Regions from separate parts of the Arthrobacter sp. NPDC058097 genome, predicted to be linked through region 3. Evidence: riboswitches for the same ligand, from Rfam matches in the RefSeq annotation. Region 3 holds a riboswitch; each other region holds the start of a gene.

Region 1 (4,919 bases), on a different contig from region 3:
TTGCCGCTGCCCTGCGTAAGGTTGCCGACGAGCTGGACGCCTAGGCCCCCCATGAACCCGGAACCTGAACAGGCCGAATCCAAGGTGGAATCCAAAGCGCCGAAGCGGCGCGCCGGAGTCCCGGTGTGGCGGACGGGGAAGCCCGACGCCGTACTGGCCACTGCCGTGGACACCGCCCGGACCGCCATCGAAGGCATCGCGAAGGCATCCGAAATCGGGGACCACCTGGCCGCCCGCACCGAGGGCGACCGCGTGGTGACGCACCTTTTCGAATCGAGGCTGCCGGGGTACATCGGCTGGCAGTGGTATGCCGTCCTGACCCGCAACTCCCGCTCCAAGGTGATCACTGTCAACGAGCTTGGCCTGCTCCCCTCCGAAGACTCGATCCTCGCCCCCGAGTGGGTGCCGTGGGCCGAACGCGTGCGCCCGGAGGACGCCCAGGAGCAGGACGCGGAGGATGCGCAGGACTCCCCGGAAGACGAGGAGCCGGCGGACGGCGAGGCTGCGGAGGCAGCCCCGGGCGAGTCCGCCGCGGACGCTGAATCAGAGTCCGGCAGCCCGGACCAGGGCTGACAACGGCGAACTGACCACAGCGCAAAACGGCGCCGTCGGGACGAAAGTCCGGACGGCGCCGTCGTGCTTTAACTGAGGAGTTTTTGTCCAGATAATGCGGCCAAAAGGCCTTCGAACCCCGATTATCTGGACAAAAACTCCTTACAGGCGGTTACTTCTTCAGCTCGCCCACCACGTAGTCGATGCACTCCAGCAGGGCGGTGACATCGGACGGCTCGATGGCCACGAAGGTGGCGATGCGCAACTGGTTGCGACCCAGCTTCCGGTAGGGCTCGGTGTCCACGATGCCGTTGGCGCGGAGCACCTTGGCGATGGCGGCGGCGTCGATCGACTCATCGAAGTCGATGGTGGCGATGACGTTGGAGCGCTCGGTGGCGTTGGCAACGAACGGCGTGGCGAATTCGGAGGCTTCCGCCCACTTGTAGATGCGGCCGGCCGAATCGGCAGTGCGTCCGGCGGCGAAGTCCAGGCCGCCGTTGGCGTTGAGCCACTGCACCTGGGCGTCCAGGGTGACCAGCGTGGACAGTGACGGGGTGTTGTACGTCTGGTTCAGCTTGGAGTTGTCGATGGCGGTCTTCAGGTCCAGGAAGTCCGGGATCCAGCGTCCGCTGGCCTTGACGCGCTCGGCCCGCTCCAGCGCTGCCGGGGAGAAGAGGCCCAGCCACAGCCCGCCGTCGGAGGCGAAGTTCTTCTGCGGGGCGAAGTAGTAGACGTCCGTCTGGGACACATCGACGTCGAGGCCGCCGGCTGCCGAAGTTGCGTCGACCAGCACCAGTGCGCCCTCATCGGCGCCGTTGACCCGCTGGACGGGCGCGGCAACACCGGTTGAGGTCTCGTTCTGCGGCCAGGCGTACACGTCAACGCCGGCCTCGGCCCTGGGGGCCGGGCAGGTGCCGGGCTCGGACTTGATGATGGAGGATTCGGCAAGGAACGGCGCCTTGTTCGTGGCCGCGGCAAACTTGGAGCCGAACTCGCCGAAGGACAGGTGCTGTGCCTTCTCTTCCACCAGACCGAAGCTGGCAACGTCCCAGAATGCGGTGGAACCGCCGACGCCGAGGACCACTTCGTAGCCTTCGGGGGCACGGAAGAAGGTGCTGAGGCCTTCGCGGACGGAACCTACGAGGTTCTTCACGGGGGCCTGGCGGTGCGAGGTGCCAAGGAGCGTCGTGGCTGCTGCGGAGAGTGCCTCGATCTGCTCGGGCCTGACCTTGGAGGGACCGGCGCCGAACCGTCCGTCCTTGGGCAGGAGGTTTGCGGGAATAGTGATGCTGGTGTCGCTCACAATGGCTCCAATTTTCGGCATGGAAAGTGCGGTTCGGCTGGGTCGGGGCGATGGCCAGCAGGCAACCATGACCGCCACGAAACCCTCCTTATTCTGCCCGAAGCGCGGATACCGCGGGAACACGCCCCCGTCATAGTCCAGTCATTGAGATGGTGCCCGTCACAGGCCGGCGAATTATCCGGACTAATTCAAAATAGGCTAAGCTGGCACTGGACGTACGGGCAGACAGCCGGTGCTGCGCCGCCGTCATACAGGACCGCCGCTGCAGCTTGCCGGATCCCGGTGCGACGGGCCCGCGGTACGGTGGGACGGACACAAATACTGTGCTCGAGGAGCTGAGCTGAATGACGGATCTGATCGACACCACGGAGATGTACCTTCGCACCATTCTGGAGCTGGAGGAAGAGAACATCGTGGCGCTTCGGGCACGCATCGCCGAACGCCTCCGCCACTCGGGCCCCACTGTCTCGCAGACCATCGGCCGGATGGAACGCGACGGCCTCGTCGTCGTCTCCGGTGACCGCCACCTGGAACTGACCGAAGTGGGCCGGAAGCGCGCCACCGAGGTGATGCGCAAGCACCGGCTCGCCGAGCGCCTCCTCGCCGACGTCATCGGCCTTGACTGGGCCTACGTCCACGACGAGGCCTGCCGGTGGGAACACGTCATGAGTGAGCGCGTGGAGCGCAGGATCTACGAAATGCTCGGCCACCCCACCGAATCTCCCTATGGCAACCCGATTCCCGGCCTGGCAGCACTCGGCGGGCAGCCTGCCCGTCCGTTCTCCGACGGCGTGGTGAACCTGCTCGACGCCATGACCGGCTACGGCCCCGAATCCAAGGTCACCGTCAGCCGCCTGGCAGAACCCATCCAGGTGGAGCCGGAGCTGCTGCTCCAGCTGGATGAAGGCGGGATCCGGCCCGGCGCCGCCGTCTCGCTCGAACGCGTGGGGGAGTACATCTCTGTCCGCGTACCCGGGTTCGAGGGCGCCCTTGAGCTGCCGCCGGAAGTTGCTGCGCACGTCTTCGTGAGCCTGGACTAGTTCCCCTGGGGCGCCTCCCTGCTGTCCCTTGCCGGGGGTCCCTTGACGCGGGCGGTAGGCGACTGAGTGGCGAAGCGGGGCGGAAGCCACAGCCTGTCTGACATCTGCAGGCAGGATGACCTACCACTTTTGCACAATGAATATAACGGAATTATTACCGTGCTCTTTAATCGCCTATAGTTAAACGGCAACGCCGATACAAAAGCGTTACCTGATCTGGAGCCGAACCCTGCCAGCAGATCAGCAGCACGAGTCACCCACTGGCAGGGGCGGGGGAACCACAACCGGCTGTTTCGAACAGCCTTGGGGTGAAGTCCGCAGCAGCAAGTCTTTTCCGCCTAAGGAATCCTCCCGGGATACCCCTGTGCCGGAACGGCTTGTTATGGCGGACCGGGTCTGAACTCTCTGACCCGAATCCGACAGCTAACTTCGCAGGCTATCCAGAGAGGAAACAGTACTTGTCCATGCAGAATGCCCGGGGCCGCCGCCGCGCGACTGGTCCCGCTCCGGAGCCGCGCCTTGCGGAGGCCGCCGCCGCGGACCGTCCCCGGGACGCCCAGCGCGAAGCGCGCCGCCGCCGGAGGGGTCCGTTCCGGCAGGTTACGGATTTCGCCTCGGCCAGTGGCGTCGGGCAGAAAGCCGGCGTTGCCCTTGCGGCTACCGGCCTCCTGCTGACTGTTACTGTCCCCGCCACCAGTCCTGTCCTCGCTGCCGGCGAGCAGCAGGGAGCGGCGTCTGCTTCCGCTGCCTCACCGGCCCAGCCGAAGGTTTCGGCGGAGGCGGCAGCAAAGATCGACTTCAGCCGCACGTCCGTCTCCACCACCGGTGACCCGGACGGAAAGCTAAAGCAGCTCCTGAGTGCCCAGTCGGCCGGCAGCATCAGCCGTGCGGCCTCGGCGGGCACCCTGGGCGGGCCGCTGACCACGCTGGTCAAGTCCTCGCCGTTCGGTTACCGGGTCAGCCCGATCACCGGCGGCGCCGGCGAGTTCCACCGCGGCCAGGACTTCGCTGCACAGTGCGGCACCGAGGTGCTTGCCGCGGCCAGCGGCAAGGTCACCTTCTCGGGCTGGCACCCGTACGGCGGAGGCAACCGCGTGGTGATCGATCACGGCAATGGCCTGGAGACCACGTACAACCACCTGTCGTCCTCCAGCGTCCAGGTTGGCCAGAAGGTCACCCGGGGCGAAGTTATCGCCCTCAGCGGGACCACAGGCGCCTCCACCGGCTGCCACCTCCACTTCGAGGTGATGGTCAACGGGGACGTCGTTGATCCCACCGGCTGGCTCTGAGCCAAGTCGAGTGAGCACTCTCATTCCTGTGACACGCCGTGACCTGAATGTGACATTGGCTCCGAACTGCTGTACCGTCTAAACCGCGTCAACTTTTCCGAAGTTGACGCTCTTGAGTGGATTGCCTAACTCTGCCACCGCTCAAGGTCCGTTCGCATTACATCGTCTGGCAGGGGCGGGGGAACCAATTTTGGTCTTCGCAAGAAGACCTTGGGGTTAAGTCGCAAAGCTTCCCAGGAAGCGGAGCGGCCGGGTGACTCCCATCCGAATCCGACAGCTCACCTCGCAGGCATTGGGAGAGGCTACCTTCGTGTCTTCACGCCACAATGCCGCGCGCCACCGCGCGCAAACGGTTCGTATGAACCCGTTGGACTCCGTGTCCAAGGCGGTTAGCGCCAATGCCGGCACAGTAGGTCGCCAGGCAGCTGTTATCGCAGCTGCTTCAGGACTCATCCTGAGCGTTGGCATGCCTGCCAACGCGGCCGACGCCAACATTGGTGTTTCCGCCTCCTCGGAGACCGGATCACAGGCCGCGCAGCTTGCTGTGACCGCCGCACCCACCGCCACTGTCTCCTTCGAGCGTCCTGCCGTCACAACAGTGGCAGCCCCGGTCGCCGAAACCATCGCTCCGCAGTCGAACGATGAGAGCCAGACGGCCACCGCAGGCCAGGCCAGCGACGAGAGCGCCGGTGCGGCCCAGGCCGTCACCGCCAAGTCCACCGATGGTGCGGCCTC
Region 2 (4,919 bases), on a different contig from region 3:
AGCTCGTTGCCCTGTTCAACGGGGTGGGCGGCGGCGCGGCCGCACTCGTTGCGCTGCTGGAACTGCCGCATGCGGAGGACGCCTGGGTGCGCGTCGCCGTCGTCTTCACCCTGCTGGTCGGGGCAGTCTCCTTCGCCGGCTCAGCCGTGACGTTCGCGAAGCTGCAGGAGCTCATGACCACCCGCCCCGTGGTGTTCCCCGGGCTGCCGGTGCTCATGGGGGCGGTGCTGCTCGCCGCCGTCGGTGCCGCGGCCGCCGTCGTGCTGGGCGGGTCGCTCGTGCTGGCGCTGCTGCTCCTGCTGCTGGGCCTGGTGGCCGGCGTGCTGCTCGTGTTGCCGGTGGGCGGCGCCGACGTGCCGATCGTCATCTCCCTCCTCAACGCGTTCACCGGCCTCGCAGTTGCCGCGTCCGGACTGGTGCTGGGGAACGTGCTCCTGGTGGTGGCCGGGACGCTGGTGGGCGCGTCGGGCACCATCCTCACCCGCGCGATGGCCGCGGCCATGGGCCGCAGTGTGGCCGGCATCCTGTTCGGCGCGTTCCGGGGAGGTTCGACGGCGGGATCCACCGCCGTCAGCGACCGTCCGGTCCGCTCGTCCAGCCCGGAGGACGTGGCGGTGCTGCTCGGCTACGCGCAGCGCGTGATCATCGTTCCCGGCTACGGGCTGGCCGTGGCGCAGGGACAGCACACCGCTGCCGAGCTGGCGCAGGCATTGGAAACCCGGGGAATCAGGGTGGACTTCGCCATCCATCCCGTGGCGGGCCGCATGCCCGGGCACATGAACGTGCTCCTCGCCGAGGCCAATGTGCCCTACGAATCACTCAAGGAAATGGGCGAGATCAACTCCGAATTCCGCACCGCCGACGTCGCGCTGGTGGTGGGCGCGAACGACGTGGTGAACCCCGCCGCGAAGACCACCGCCGGCTCGCCCATCTACGGGATGCCGATCCTCGAGGTGGCGGACGCGCGCCAGGTGGTCTTCCTCAAGCGCTCCATGCGGCCAGGGTTCGCCGGGATCGAGAACGACCTTATGTTCGAGCCGCAGACCACGCTGCTGTTTGGCGATGCCAAGGAATCCCTGACCAAGGTGCTGGGTGCGGTGAAGGCCCTGTAGGGTGTTGCTTTCTCTAACCTTCTTCCAGACGGCAGCCGTTACCGAAATGTGACTTTTGGTGCCGAGGTGCGATAACCTCGGCCGGTGCCCTGGTTCCGCTCAGGGCATTCCCGGGCAGAATGCCGAGCCCTGCCACTGACCGGGATCCGTTCGCAATGACAACTGGCAGGGACGGGGGAACCACGTTAGTACCGGCCTTGCGCATCAAGGCCTAGGGGTTAAGTCCAGACGCACCGCCCAGCAGCGGGCAGGACCGGGTGACTCCCACCCGAACCCGACAGCTAACCCCGCAGGCATGGGAGAGGCACATCACCATGTCACGTAAGTCCACGCCCGCGCGCCATCGCGCCACCCCGACGACGTCCATCGCCCTGCAGGGCCTGCAGTATTCGCTGAAGTCCAATGCCGCCTCGGTCGCCAAGCCGGCGGCCGCGGCCGCCGTCGCTTCCGGTCTCCTCTTCGGTGCCGGGGCACCTGCCCACGCAGGTGCTTACGCGCCAGAGACTCCGGCCGGCGCCGCCCAGTCCGCCACGGCCCCGGCCGGAGCTGCCGTGCAGTCAGTCGCCGGCCAGGCGCTCGCCGCACCGGCCCAGGCCGCACCGGCAGACGCCGGATCTGCTGTGGCCGGAGCATCGCACACCGTAGTGCCCGGTGATACCTTGGGCGCCATCGCGGCACGCCACGGCGTCAGTCTCGATGCGTTGCTCGCAGAGAACGGCCTGACCCTGGCCTCGGTCATTTACCCCGGCGACCAGATCCTCATTCCGGGACCCGGCGCTGCTGCAGCCCCCGCAGTACCTGCAGCGCCGGCAGCACCCGCAGTGCCCGAGGTTCCCGCGGCTCCGGCTGTTCCGGCAGCCCCGGCGGCCCCGGCGGCCCCCCAGCCCACCGGCATGGGAATCTACAACGCCTCCGCGTCAATTACCCCGGCAGCGGCAACCACCCCGGCAACCACCCCGGCAGCCAGCGGCGTGGGCGCGGCCATTGTGGCCTCGGCCCGGGCGCAGCTCGGTGCCACCCAGGACTGCACCGTCCTGGTGGAACAGGCCCTGCGGTCCGTCGGCAAGTCCGTCGGCGACCTCGCGCCCGCGCAGTTCTACCAGTACGGCACACCCGTTTCGTCCCCGCAGCCCGGGGACCTGATGATCAGCGGCGGACACGTCGGCGTGTACATCGGCGGTGGCCAGGCGATCAGCAGCGGCATGAACGGTGTCAACGAAACCATCGTGCACCCGGCCTCCTGGCTCACCGGCTCCACTTACGTGCGGGTCAACGCATAGACAGAGCGCAGACGCCTCACAGGCGGGGCGGTTCAAACAACAGCGGCGGGTGCATAGGCACCCGCCGCTGTTGCGTTTCAGTAGCTGCCGGCTGCCGGGTGCCGGCGCGCGCGAAACAAAAGTCACTGTCAAGCAACAATTGTTGACCGCTGGATACCATGTCGGGTTTACTGGCAGCCTGACCGGATGTGAGCTGGAGCACGTCACGGCTGAAGCATTTGCAAGCACCGCCGAGAGTGAGTTCCCGTGGACCTGATCACCACCGCCATGACCACCGCCGAGATTGAGGCAGCAGCGAAGAAGCTGATGACCGCCTTCGCGGCCACCGATACAGACGGGTACTTCGACTGCTTCGCGCCCGATGCGACCTTCATCTTCCATTCCGAACCGAACCGCCTCACCTCGCGCGGGGAATACCGCGACCTGTGGCAGAACTGGGTGGAGGACGGCTGGCGGGTTGCAGAATGCGCCAGCTCCAACGCGTACATTCAGATCGCCGGCGACAGCGCCGTGTTCAGCCACGATGTCGAAACCGTGATCGACGTTGCCGGCACCAAAGAAACCCTTCACGAGAGGGAGACCATCATTTTCACCAGGACGAAGACAGGCAGCGTGCTCGCCGTCCACGAGCATCTTTCTCCGGCGCCTGCCAGCCAGAAGGCGATCTCATGACCAACGATTCCAAAGCCCCTGCAGTGACCGAAGTCGAAAAGCACGGCATCGAACCGATTCCCGCTGCCGACAGGACGGCGAAACCGCTGGACCTCTTCCGGCTGGTGTTCGGTGGTGCAAACACGTTCGCCACGGTAGTCCTGGGATCCTTTCCCATTCTCTTTGGGCTGTCCTTCAAGGACGCACTGCTGGCCACTGTCCTGGGCGTCGTCGTCGGCGGCCTGATTCTGTGCCCGATGGCTGTTTTCGGCCCGACCAATGGGATGAACAATGCCGTCTCGTCCTCCGGGCACCTGGGCGTGCACGGCCGTGTCGTGGGGTCCTTCCTGTCACTCCTGACCGCGTTCGCTTTCTTCTCCATCTCCGTGTGGAGCTCAGGGGACGCGCTGGTAGGGGGCGCGAACCGCCTGGTCGGGCTGCCCCAAAACGCCGTGACGCTAAGCCTCGCCTACGGCGTCTTTGCTGTCCTGATCCTCACCGTGTGCATCTATGGGTTCCGTTTCATGCTCTGGGTCAACAAGATTGCGGTGGTCGCCGCATCCCTGCTCTTCCTGCTCGGCATCTTTGCATTCGCGGGTTCGTTCGATGCTTCCTACGCCGGGACGTTCGGGCAGGCGGCGGATGCTGCCACCAACGCGCTGTTCTGGCCGTCCTTCATAGGATCGGCGCTGATCGTCATGTCCAACCCGATCTCCTTCGGCGCCTTCCTGGGCGACTGGTCCCGATACATCCCGGCTGAGACGCCAAAGCGAAAAGTCATGGCTGCCGCCTTTCTCGCCCAGGTCGTCACTCTCGTGCCGTTTGGCTTCGGGCTGGTCACGGCCACCATCATTGCCACGGAGGCGCCGTCGTTCTTTGAAAACTCTGACTACGTGGGCGGCCTCCTGGCCGTTTCCCCGGCCTGGTACTTCCTGCCGGTATGCCTCATTGCCCTGGTAGGCGGAATGTCCACCGGCACCACCGCGCTCTACGGAACAGGCCTGGACTTCTCCAGCGTCTTTCCCCGGTTCTCCCGCGTGCAGGCCACGCTGTTCATCGGGTCCATCGCGATCGTCTTCATCTTTGTGGGCCGCTTCGCCTTCAACATTGTGCAGAGCATCTCCACCTTCGCGGTGCTCATCATCACCTGTACTGCTCCGTGGATGATCATGATGATGATCGGGTACGTGACACGCCGCGGCTGGTACGACGCCGACTCGCTCCAGGTCTTCAACCGCCGCCAGGTGGGCGGCCGGTACTGGTTCAACCGCGGGTGGAACTGGCGTGCGATGGGCGTCTGGATCTTCTCTGCGGTTATGGGCATCATGTTCGTGAACGTTCCGAACCAGTTCGTCGGCGCGCTTGGCAATCTCGCCGCCGGAGTGGATCTGAGCATCCCCGTTTCGATCGGCCTGGCGGCAGTTCTCTACCCCGCGGTGCTGTGGCTGTTCCCGGAACCCGCCGACGCGTATGGCCCGGCCGGACCAAGGTTCGTCAGGGCGGCGGCCCCGAAGAACATCCCCATCGTGGACGAGAAGAAGGATCTGGAGCCCGTGCTGTCCTGATCCGCCCCGCCGCACCGAAATTACTTTCGGTGCGGCGGCAGCGTTTGTGCGGCGCGGACGACGGCGTCCGTCACCTCTGCGAGGCCCGGCGAGTCCAGCGTCCACACCTGCCAGTAGAGCCGCAGGTCCTCGCTCCACGCCGGGTCGAGCTCCACGAGGGAGTTTTCCGGGTCCTGCTGGTCCGGCACCATGCCCCAGCCCAGGCCCGCATGGACCGATTCCACGAACTGGACGGAATCGGGGATGAAGTGCTGCGGGGGAGTGGCGTCCGGCGCGATGCGTGCGAGGACAGCCAGCTGGTGGGTGTCCTT
Region 3 (4,919 bases):
CAGGGTTGCCAAAGCGGCGGCTAAACACCAGAACGGAGAGTTGTCACATGGCCACTTCGCACTCCATGACCAACAACCTTCCCCAGCTGACCCACCCGGACGGATCCCCCATCCGCGCCCTGGTGGTCGACGACGAGCCGAGCCTCGCCGAGCTCATGAGCATGGGCCTGCGCATGGCTGGCTGGTCGGTCGCCGTCGCCGCCGACGGTCCCGAGGCCGTGAAACTCGCCAAGGAGTTCCGCCCGGACGTGCTGGTGCTTGACGTGATGCTTCCCGGGTTCGACGGCGTCGAGCTCCTGGGCAGGATCCGCGCCTTCGCACCGGAAGTCCCGGCGCTGTTCCTCACTGCCAAGGACGCGGTGCAGGACCGCATTGTGGGCCTCGCCGCGGGCGGCGACGACTACGTCACCAAGCCGTTCAGCATGGAGGAAGTCCTGCTGCGCCTGCACCGGCTGGTCCAGCGCTCCGGCGTGGCCGCCATGGATTCCGCCGAACTCGTAGTGGGCGACCTGGTCCTGAACCTCGACACGCGCGAGGTCACCCGCGCCGGCGACGAGCTGCAGCTGACCGCCACCCAGTTCGAGCTGCTGCGGTACCTCATGGAGAACCCCAAGCGCGTGGTCAGCAAGGCCCAGATCCTGGACCGGGTGTGGAACTACGACTTCGGCGGCCAGGCCAACATCGTGGAGCTGTACATCTCCTACCTGCGCAAGAAGGTGGATGCCGTGCATCCGCCGATGATCCACACGGTCCGCGGCGCGGGTTACGTCATCAAACCGGCAGAGTAGGCCGTGGCAAACCTTTCCGGTGCAGTCCGTACCCAGCGCCGAAGCTGGCTGAAGCCCGGCACCTGGCACCTGCGCACCCGCCTGGTCCTCGTGGCCATGGCTCTCCTGGTGGCCATTTGCGCTGCCATCGGCCTCTTCAGCTACGCCTCGATGGATTCCTTCCTGACCCGCCAGCTCGACGACCAACTCACCGGAGCCGCTGACAGGGCCCGGGACTTTGGCCGGCCACCGCTCGGATCCGCGGGCAACAAGCCTGATCCCCTCGAAGGCCGGGGCCAGCGGGTGGGCACCCTCGTGGCCAGGATCCAGTCGGGGGAAGTCAGCGCCGGGTTCCTCGCTTCCGACGCCACCCGCAAAACACTCTCGGCCGCAGACAACCAGACCCTTCTGGAGCTCCGCCGCGACGGCATCCCCGTCGACCGCACCCTGTCCACCGGGGCCTACCGTCTTGTTGCCGCCCAGACACCCTACGGCGACGTCATGGTCACCGGGCTTCCCCTGGCAGACAAGCAGAGCACCCTGACGTCACTGGTCTGGACCATCACCATCGTCTCGCTGGGCGGACTCGTGCTGATCGGCCTGGCCGGGACGGTGCTCATCCGCCGCACCATGAAGCCGCTGGAGCAGCTCTCCGAGGTGGCCACGCAGGTGTCGCGCCTGCCGCTGGACGCCGGTGAGGTGGCACTCGCCGTCCGCGTCCCGCCGTCGAACGCCCACCCCGGAACCGAAGTGGGCAGCGTCGGGCACGCCCTGAACCAGATGCTGGACAACGTCTCCAACGCGCTGGAGGCCCGTCAGGAAAGCGAAATGAAGGTGCGGCAGTTCGTGGCGGACGCCTCACACGAGCTCCGGACACCGCTCACGGCCATCCGCGGCTACACCGAGCTGATGCGCATGACCGAAAAGTTCACCCCGGACGGCCAGCGCTCGCTGGCCCGCGTGCAGAGCCAGTCGGAGCGCATGACCGCCCTGGTGGAGGACCTCCTGCTGCTTGCCCGGCTCGATGAGGGCCAGCCGCTCAAGCTAAGCGACGTTGACCTCACGCAGCTGGTGATCGAGACCGTCAGCGACGAAAAAGTCATGGCACCGGACCGGGCGTGGCACCTCGACCTTCCCGAGGAACCGGTGTCCCTCCGGGGCGATGCCTCCCAGCTGCACCAGGTCCTCGTGAACCTGCTCTCCAATGCCCGCAAGCACACCCCGCCGGGCACCACGGTGACCACCGGCGTGATGCGCTCGGCCGACGGCAGCGCTGTGATTACTGTCACGGACGACGGCGCCGGCATCCCTCCCGAATTCGTGGACAAGGTCTTCGCGCGCTTCGCCCGCGCAGACGCCTCACGTGCGACGCCGGCGCAGTCGCCCCTGGCGCCGGCGGCCGCGGCAGCGAAAGCCTCTGCGGCCGGTGGCGCAATGGCCCTCCGTACCGCGGATTCGCGGGGAGAATCAGGGGCTTCGCACGGAGAACCGGGCACCGCCTCGGCGGAGGGAACCAGCGGCCTGGGCCTGTCCATCGTGCAGTCCATCGTGCAAGCGCACGGCGGCACGGTGGAGGTCACCTCCCGGCCCGGCCGGACGGAATTTGCCGTCCGCCTGCCCGCGCAAGGCACCGCGCCGTCGTCGTGATTCCCGTTACCTAAATGTGACTTAATCAAAAGCCTCCTGTACCGTCGATATGGTGCGGCCGCCACTAGAGCCGCATGTCCGGATTGACGCCCAGCTCTGCCGCTTCCCGGATTCCGCTAGATCAGGCAGAGGCGGGGGAACCAGAGTCCCGGGCTTTCCGCATCAGCCCTTGGGGTGAAGCCGACACGTGAATTTTCCGTGCGGCCGGATGACCTCATCCGAACCCGACAGCTAACTCCGCAGGTGTTGAGAGGCAATCCACCATGTCTGAATTTATGACTCAGGCGCGCCCTGAACGCGCCTCGCACAAGCCTGGCAGCACGATTTCACGCCACCGCGCAGAGCCGGCCCAGCCCAAGACTGCACTTGGCCGCTTCGCTGCAGGCCTTCCGTCCTTCGGCCGCCGGGCAGCCGTCCTGACCACCGCCGCCGCCGTGCTCGTTGGCGTCGGCGCCGCAGGCCACGCGGCCGACCAGGCTGCGCCTACGGCGGCCCAGACGACCGCAGCCACCGCCGACGCCGGGCAGACGCTGAGCTTTGACAAGACGCTGATCTCCGCCCTGCCGGCCCCGTCCGCAGCGTCCGTCGCTCCGCAGTCCGCCACCAAGCCCACCGCCAAGGCTGCGGCCCCCAAGGCTGCGGCCCCCAAGGCCACCAAGGCTGCTGCCCCGAAGGCGGTCACCAAAGCTGCACCGAAGGCCGCTCCGGTTGCCAAGGCCGCCCCCGCGCCCGCCGTCAAGGTGGCCGCCAAGGTTGCCCCCGCGAAGGCTGCTGCGCCTGTTGCCCTGAACGATCCCGCCGGTGCCCAGGCCTACGCGGCCAGCAAGCTGGGTTCCTTCGGCTGGTCCGCAGACCAGATGCAGTGCCTGAAGCGGCTCTGGACCAAGGAATCGGAATGGCGCACGACGGCCACCAACGCGAGCAGCGGCGCCTACGGCATCGTCCAGTCACTGCCCGCCGAGAAGATGGCGACCGCCGGAGCGGACTACCGCACCAACTACCGCACCCAGATCAACTGGGGCCTGGACTACATCAAGGAGCGCTACGGCTCCCCGTGCGGCGCCCTGGACTGGCACCTCGCCCACAACTGGTACTGACCGGTTGCCGCGGCCGGACCGGCTGACGGCGAGCATTTCTGCACCGCTTTAGGGTGCCCGGCCTAAGCGCCAAGGGCCCCGGATCCGCCAGGATCCGGGGCCCTTTTGCTGTCCACACGCTTCCCGCGGCGGGCAAAGTGGTGCAGAAATGCGGCAATCACCTGCAGAAACACTTCCACAGCCCCCACACAGCTAGGCCCTAAAACCCTCATAACAGCGGCCGCCACTGTTGATGCATGACCATCACTGACCAGGCCTCCGGACCCCAGCCGCACCCACCGCTGCACACCCAGCCACACCCGCTCCATGGCGCCGTCGCGGCCGGACACGCCCCGGTGCAGACCCTCATCAGGCAGACGCGGCGGTCGCCCATCGACACCTCCACCGCGGCACCGGTGCTGGACGTGACCATCCCGGTCTACAACGAGGAGCGCGACCTGGAGGAGTGCCTGCGCCGGCTCCACGCCTACCTGCGCGGCACGTTCCCGCACCCGTTCCGCATCACCGTTGCGGACAACGCGAGCACCGACGGCACGCTCAACGCCGCCGAACGCGTGGCCCGGGAACTCCGCGAGGTCACCGTGGTGCACCTCGAGGAGAAGGGCCGCGGCAACGCCCTGCGGAAAGTCTGGCTGGCTTCACCGTCGCCGGTCCTGGCCTACATGGACGTGGACCTCTCCACCGACCTGGCCGCACTGGGTCCGCTCCTGGCCCCGCTGATCTCCGGCCACTCCGACCTGGCCATCGGCACGCGGCTGACCCGCAGCTCCCGGGTGGTCCGCGGGCCGAAGCGCGAATTCATCTCCCGCAGCTACAACTTCATGCTGCAGTCCCTGATGGGCGCCCACTTCAGCGATGCGCAGTGCGGTTTCAAGGCCATCCGCGCCGACATCGCCCGGCGGATCCTGCCGCACACCGTGGACACCGCCTGGTTCTTCGACACCGAACTCCTGGTCCTCGCCGAACGGTGCGGCCTCCGCGTCCACGAAGTGCCGGTGGACTGGACCGACGACCCGAACTCCAGCGTGGACATCGTCCAGACGGCCCTCGCCGATATGCGGGGCATGGCCCGGCTCAGCAAGGACATGGTCACCGGCCGCATCCCGGTCGCCCAACTCCGCGCTGCGTTGGCCCGCGGCCCCCTTCCCGCCGCCTCACGCAGCCAGGAGCAGAGTCCGGGCGGCAGCCTGTTCGGCCAGCTGGTGCGGTTCGGCACCATCGGCGTGGCCTCCACCCTGGCGTATCTGGTCCTCTTCTATCTCTGCCGCAACCTGGTGGACCCGCAGCTGGCCAATCTGCTGGCCCTGCTCAGCACGGCCGTGGCCAACACCGCCGCGAACCGGCGCTTCACGTTCGGCATCGCCGGCACCACCGGTGTTGCCCGCCACCACTTTGAAGGGCTGCTGGT

What was found. A riboswitch is a leader RNA that binds a small molecule or an ion and turns the genes downstream of it on or off. The one in region 3 is predicted to bind cyclic di-AMP.
Region 1: it holds a riboswitch for cyclic di-AMP, as region 3 does, so the genes downstream of both, ACFVTE_RS15775 (M23 family metallopeptidase) here and ACFVTE_RS00300 (hypothetical protein) in region 3, are expected to answer to the same signal.
Region 2: it holds a riboswitch for cyclic di-AMP, as region 3 does, so the genes downstream of both, ACFVTE_RS17740 (LysM peptidoglycan-binding domain-containing protein) here and ACFVTE_RS00300 (hypothetical protein) in region 3, are expected to answer to the same signal.

Annotation. Positions count from the first base shown of each region.
Region 1 covers NZ_JBHVSZ010000008.1:280,648-285,566, reverse strand. The annotation lists gene ACFVTE_RS15795 (cold-shock protein) at 1-44, shown strand, start outside; gene ACFVTE_RS15790 (DUF3027 domain-containing protein) at 52-573, shown strand; gene serC (phosphoserine transaminase) at 725-1,855, opposite strand; gene ACFVTE_RS15780 (metal-dependent transcriptional regulator) at 2,200-2,895, shown strand; cyclic di-AMP (ydaO/yuaA leader) riboswitch at 3,106-3,348, shown strand; gene ACFVTE_RS15775 (M23 family metallopeptidase) at 3,360-4,184, shown strand; cyclic di-AMP (ydaO/yuaA leader) riboswitch at 4,297-4,490, shown strand; gene ACFVTE_RS15770 (C40 family peptidase) at 4,543-4,919, shown strand, end outside.
Region 2 covers NZ_JBHVSZ010000010.1:138,092-143,010, forward strand. The annotation lists gene ACFVTE_RS17735 (NAD(P)(+) transhydrogenase (Re/Si-specific) subunit beta) at 1-1,112, shown strand, start outside; cyclic di-AMP (ydaO/yuaA leader) riboswitch at 1,223-1,423, shown strand; gene ACFVTE_RS17740 (LysM peptidoglycan-binding domain-containing protein) at 1,427-2,392, shown strand; gene ACFVTE_RS17745 (YybH family protein) at 2,639-3,064, shown strand; gene ACFVTE_RS17750 (purine-cytosine permease family protein) at 3,061-4,608, shown strand; gene ACFVTE_RS17755 (LysR family transcriptional regulator ArgP) at 4,629-4,919, opposite strand, start outside.
Region 3 covers NZ_JBHVSZ010000001.1:56,560-61,478, forward strand. The annotation lists gene ACFVTE_RS00290 (response regulator transcription factor) at 48-788, shown strand; gene ACFVTE_RS00295 (ATP-binding protein) at 792-2,414, shown strand; cyclic di-AMP (ydaO/yuaA leader) riboswitch at 2,509-2,672, shown strand; gene ACFVTE_RS00300 (hypothetical protein) at 2,678-3,511, shown strand; gene ACFVTE_RS00305 (glycosyltransferase) at 3,748-4,919, shown strand, end outside.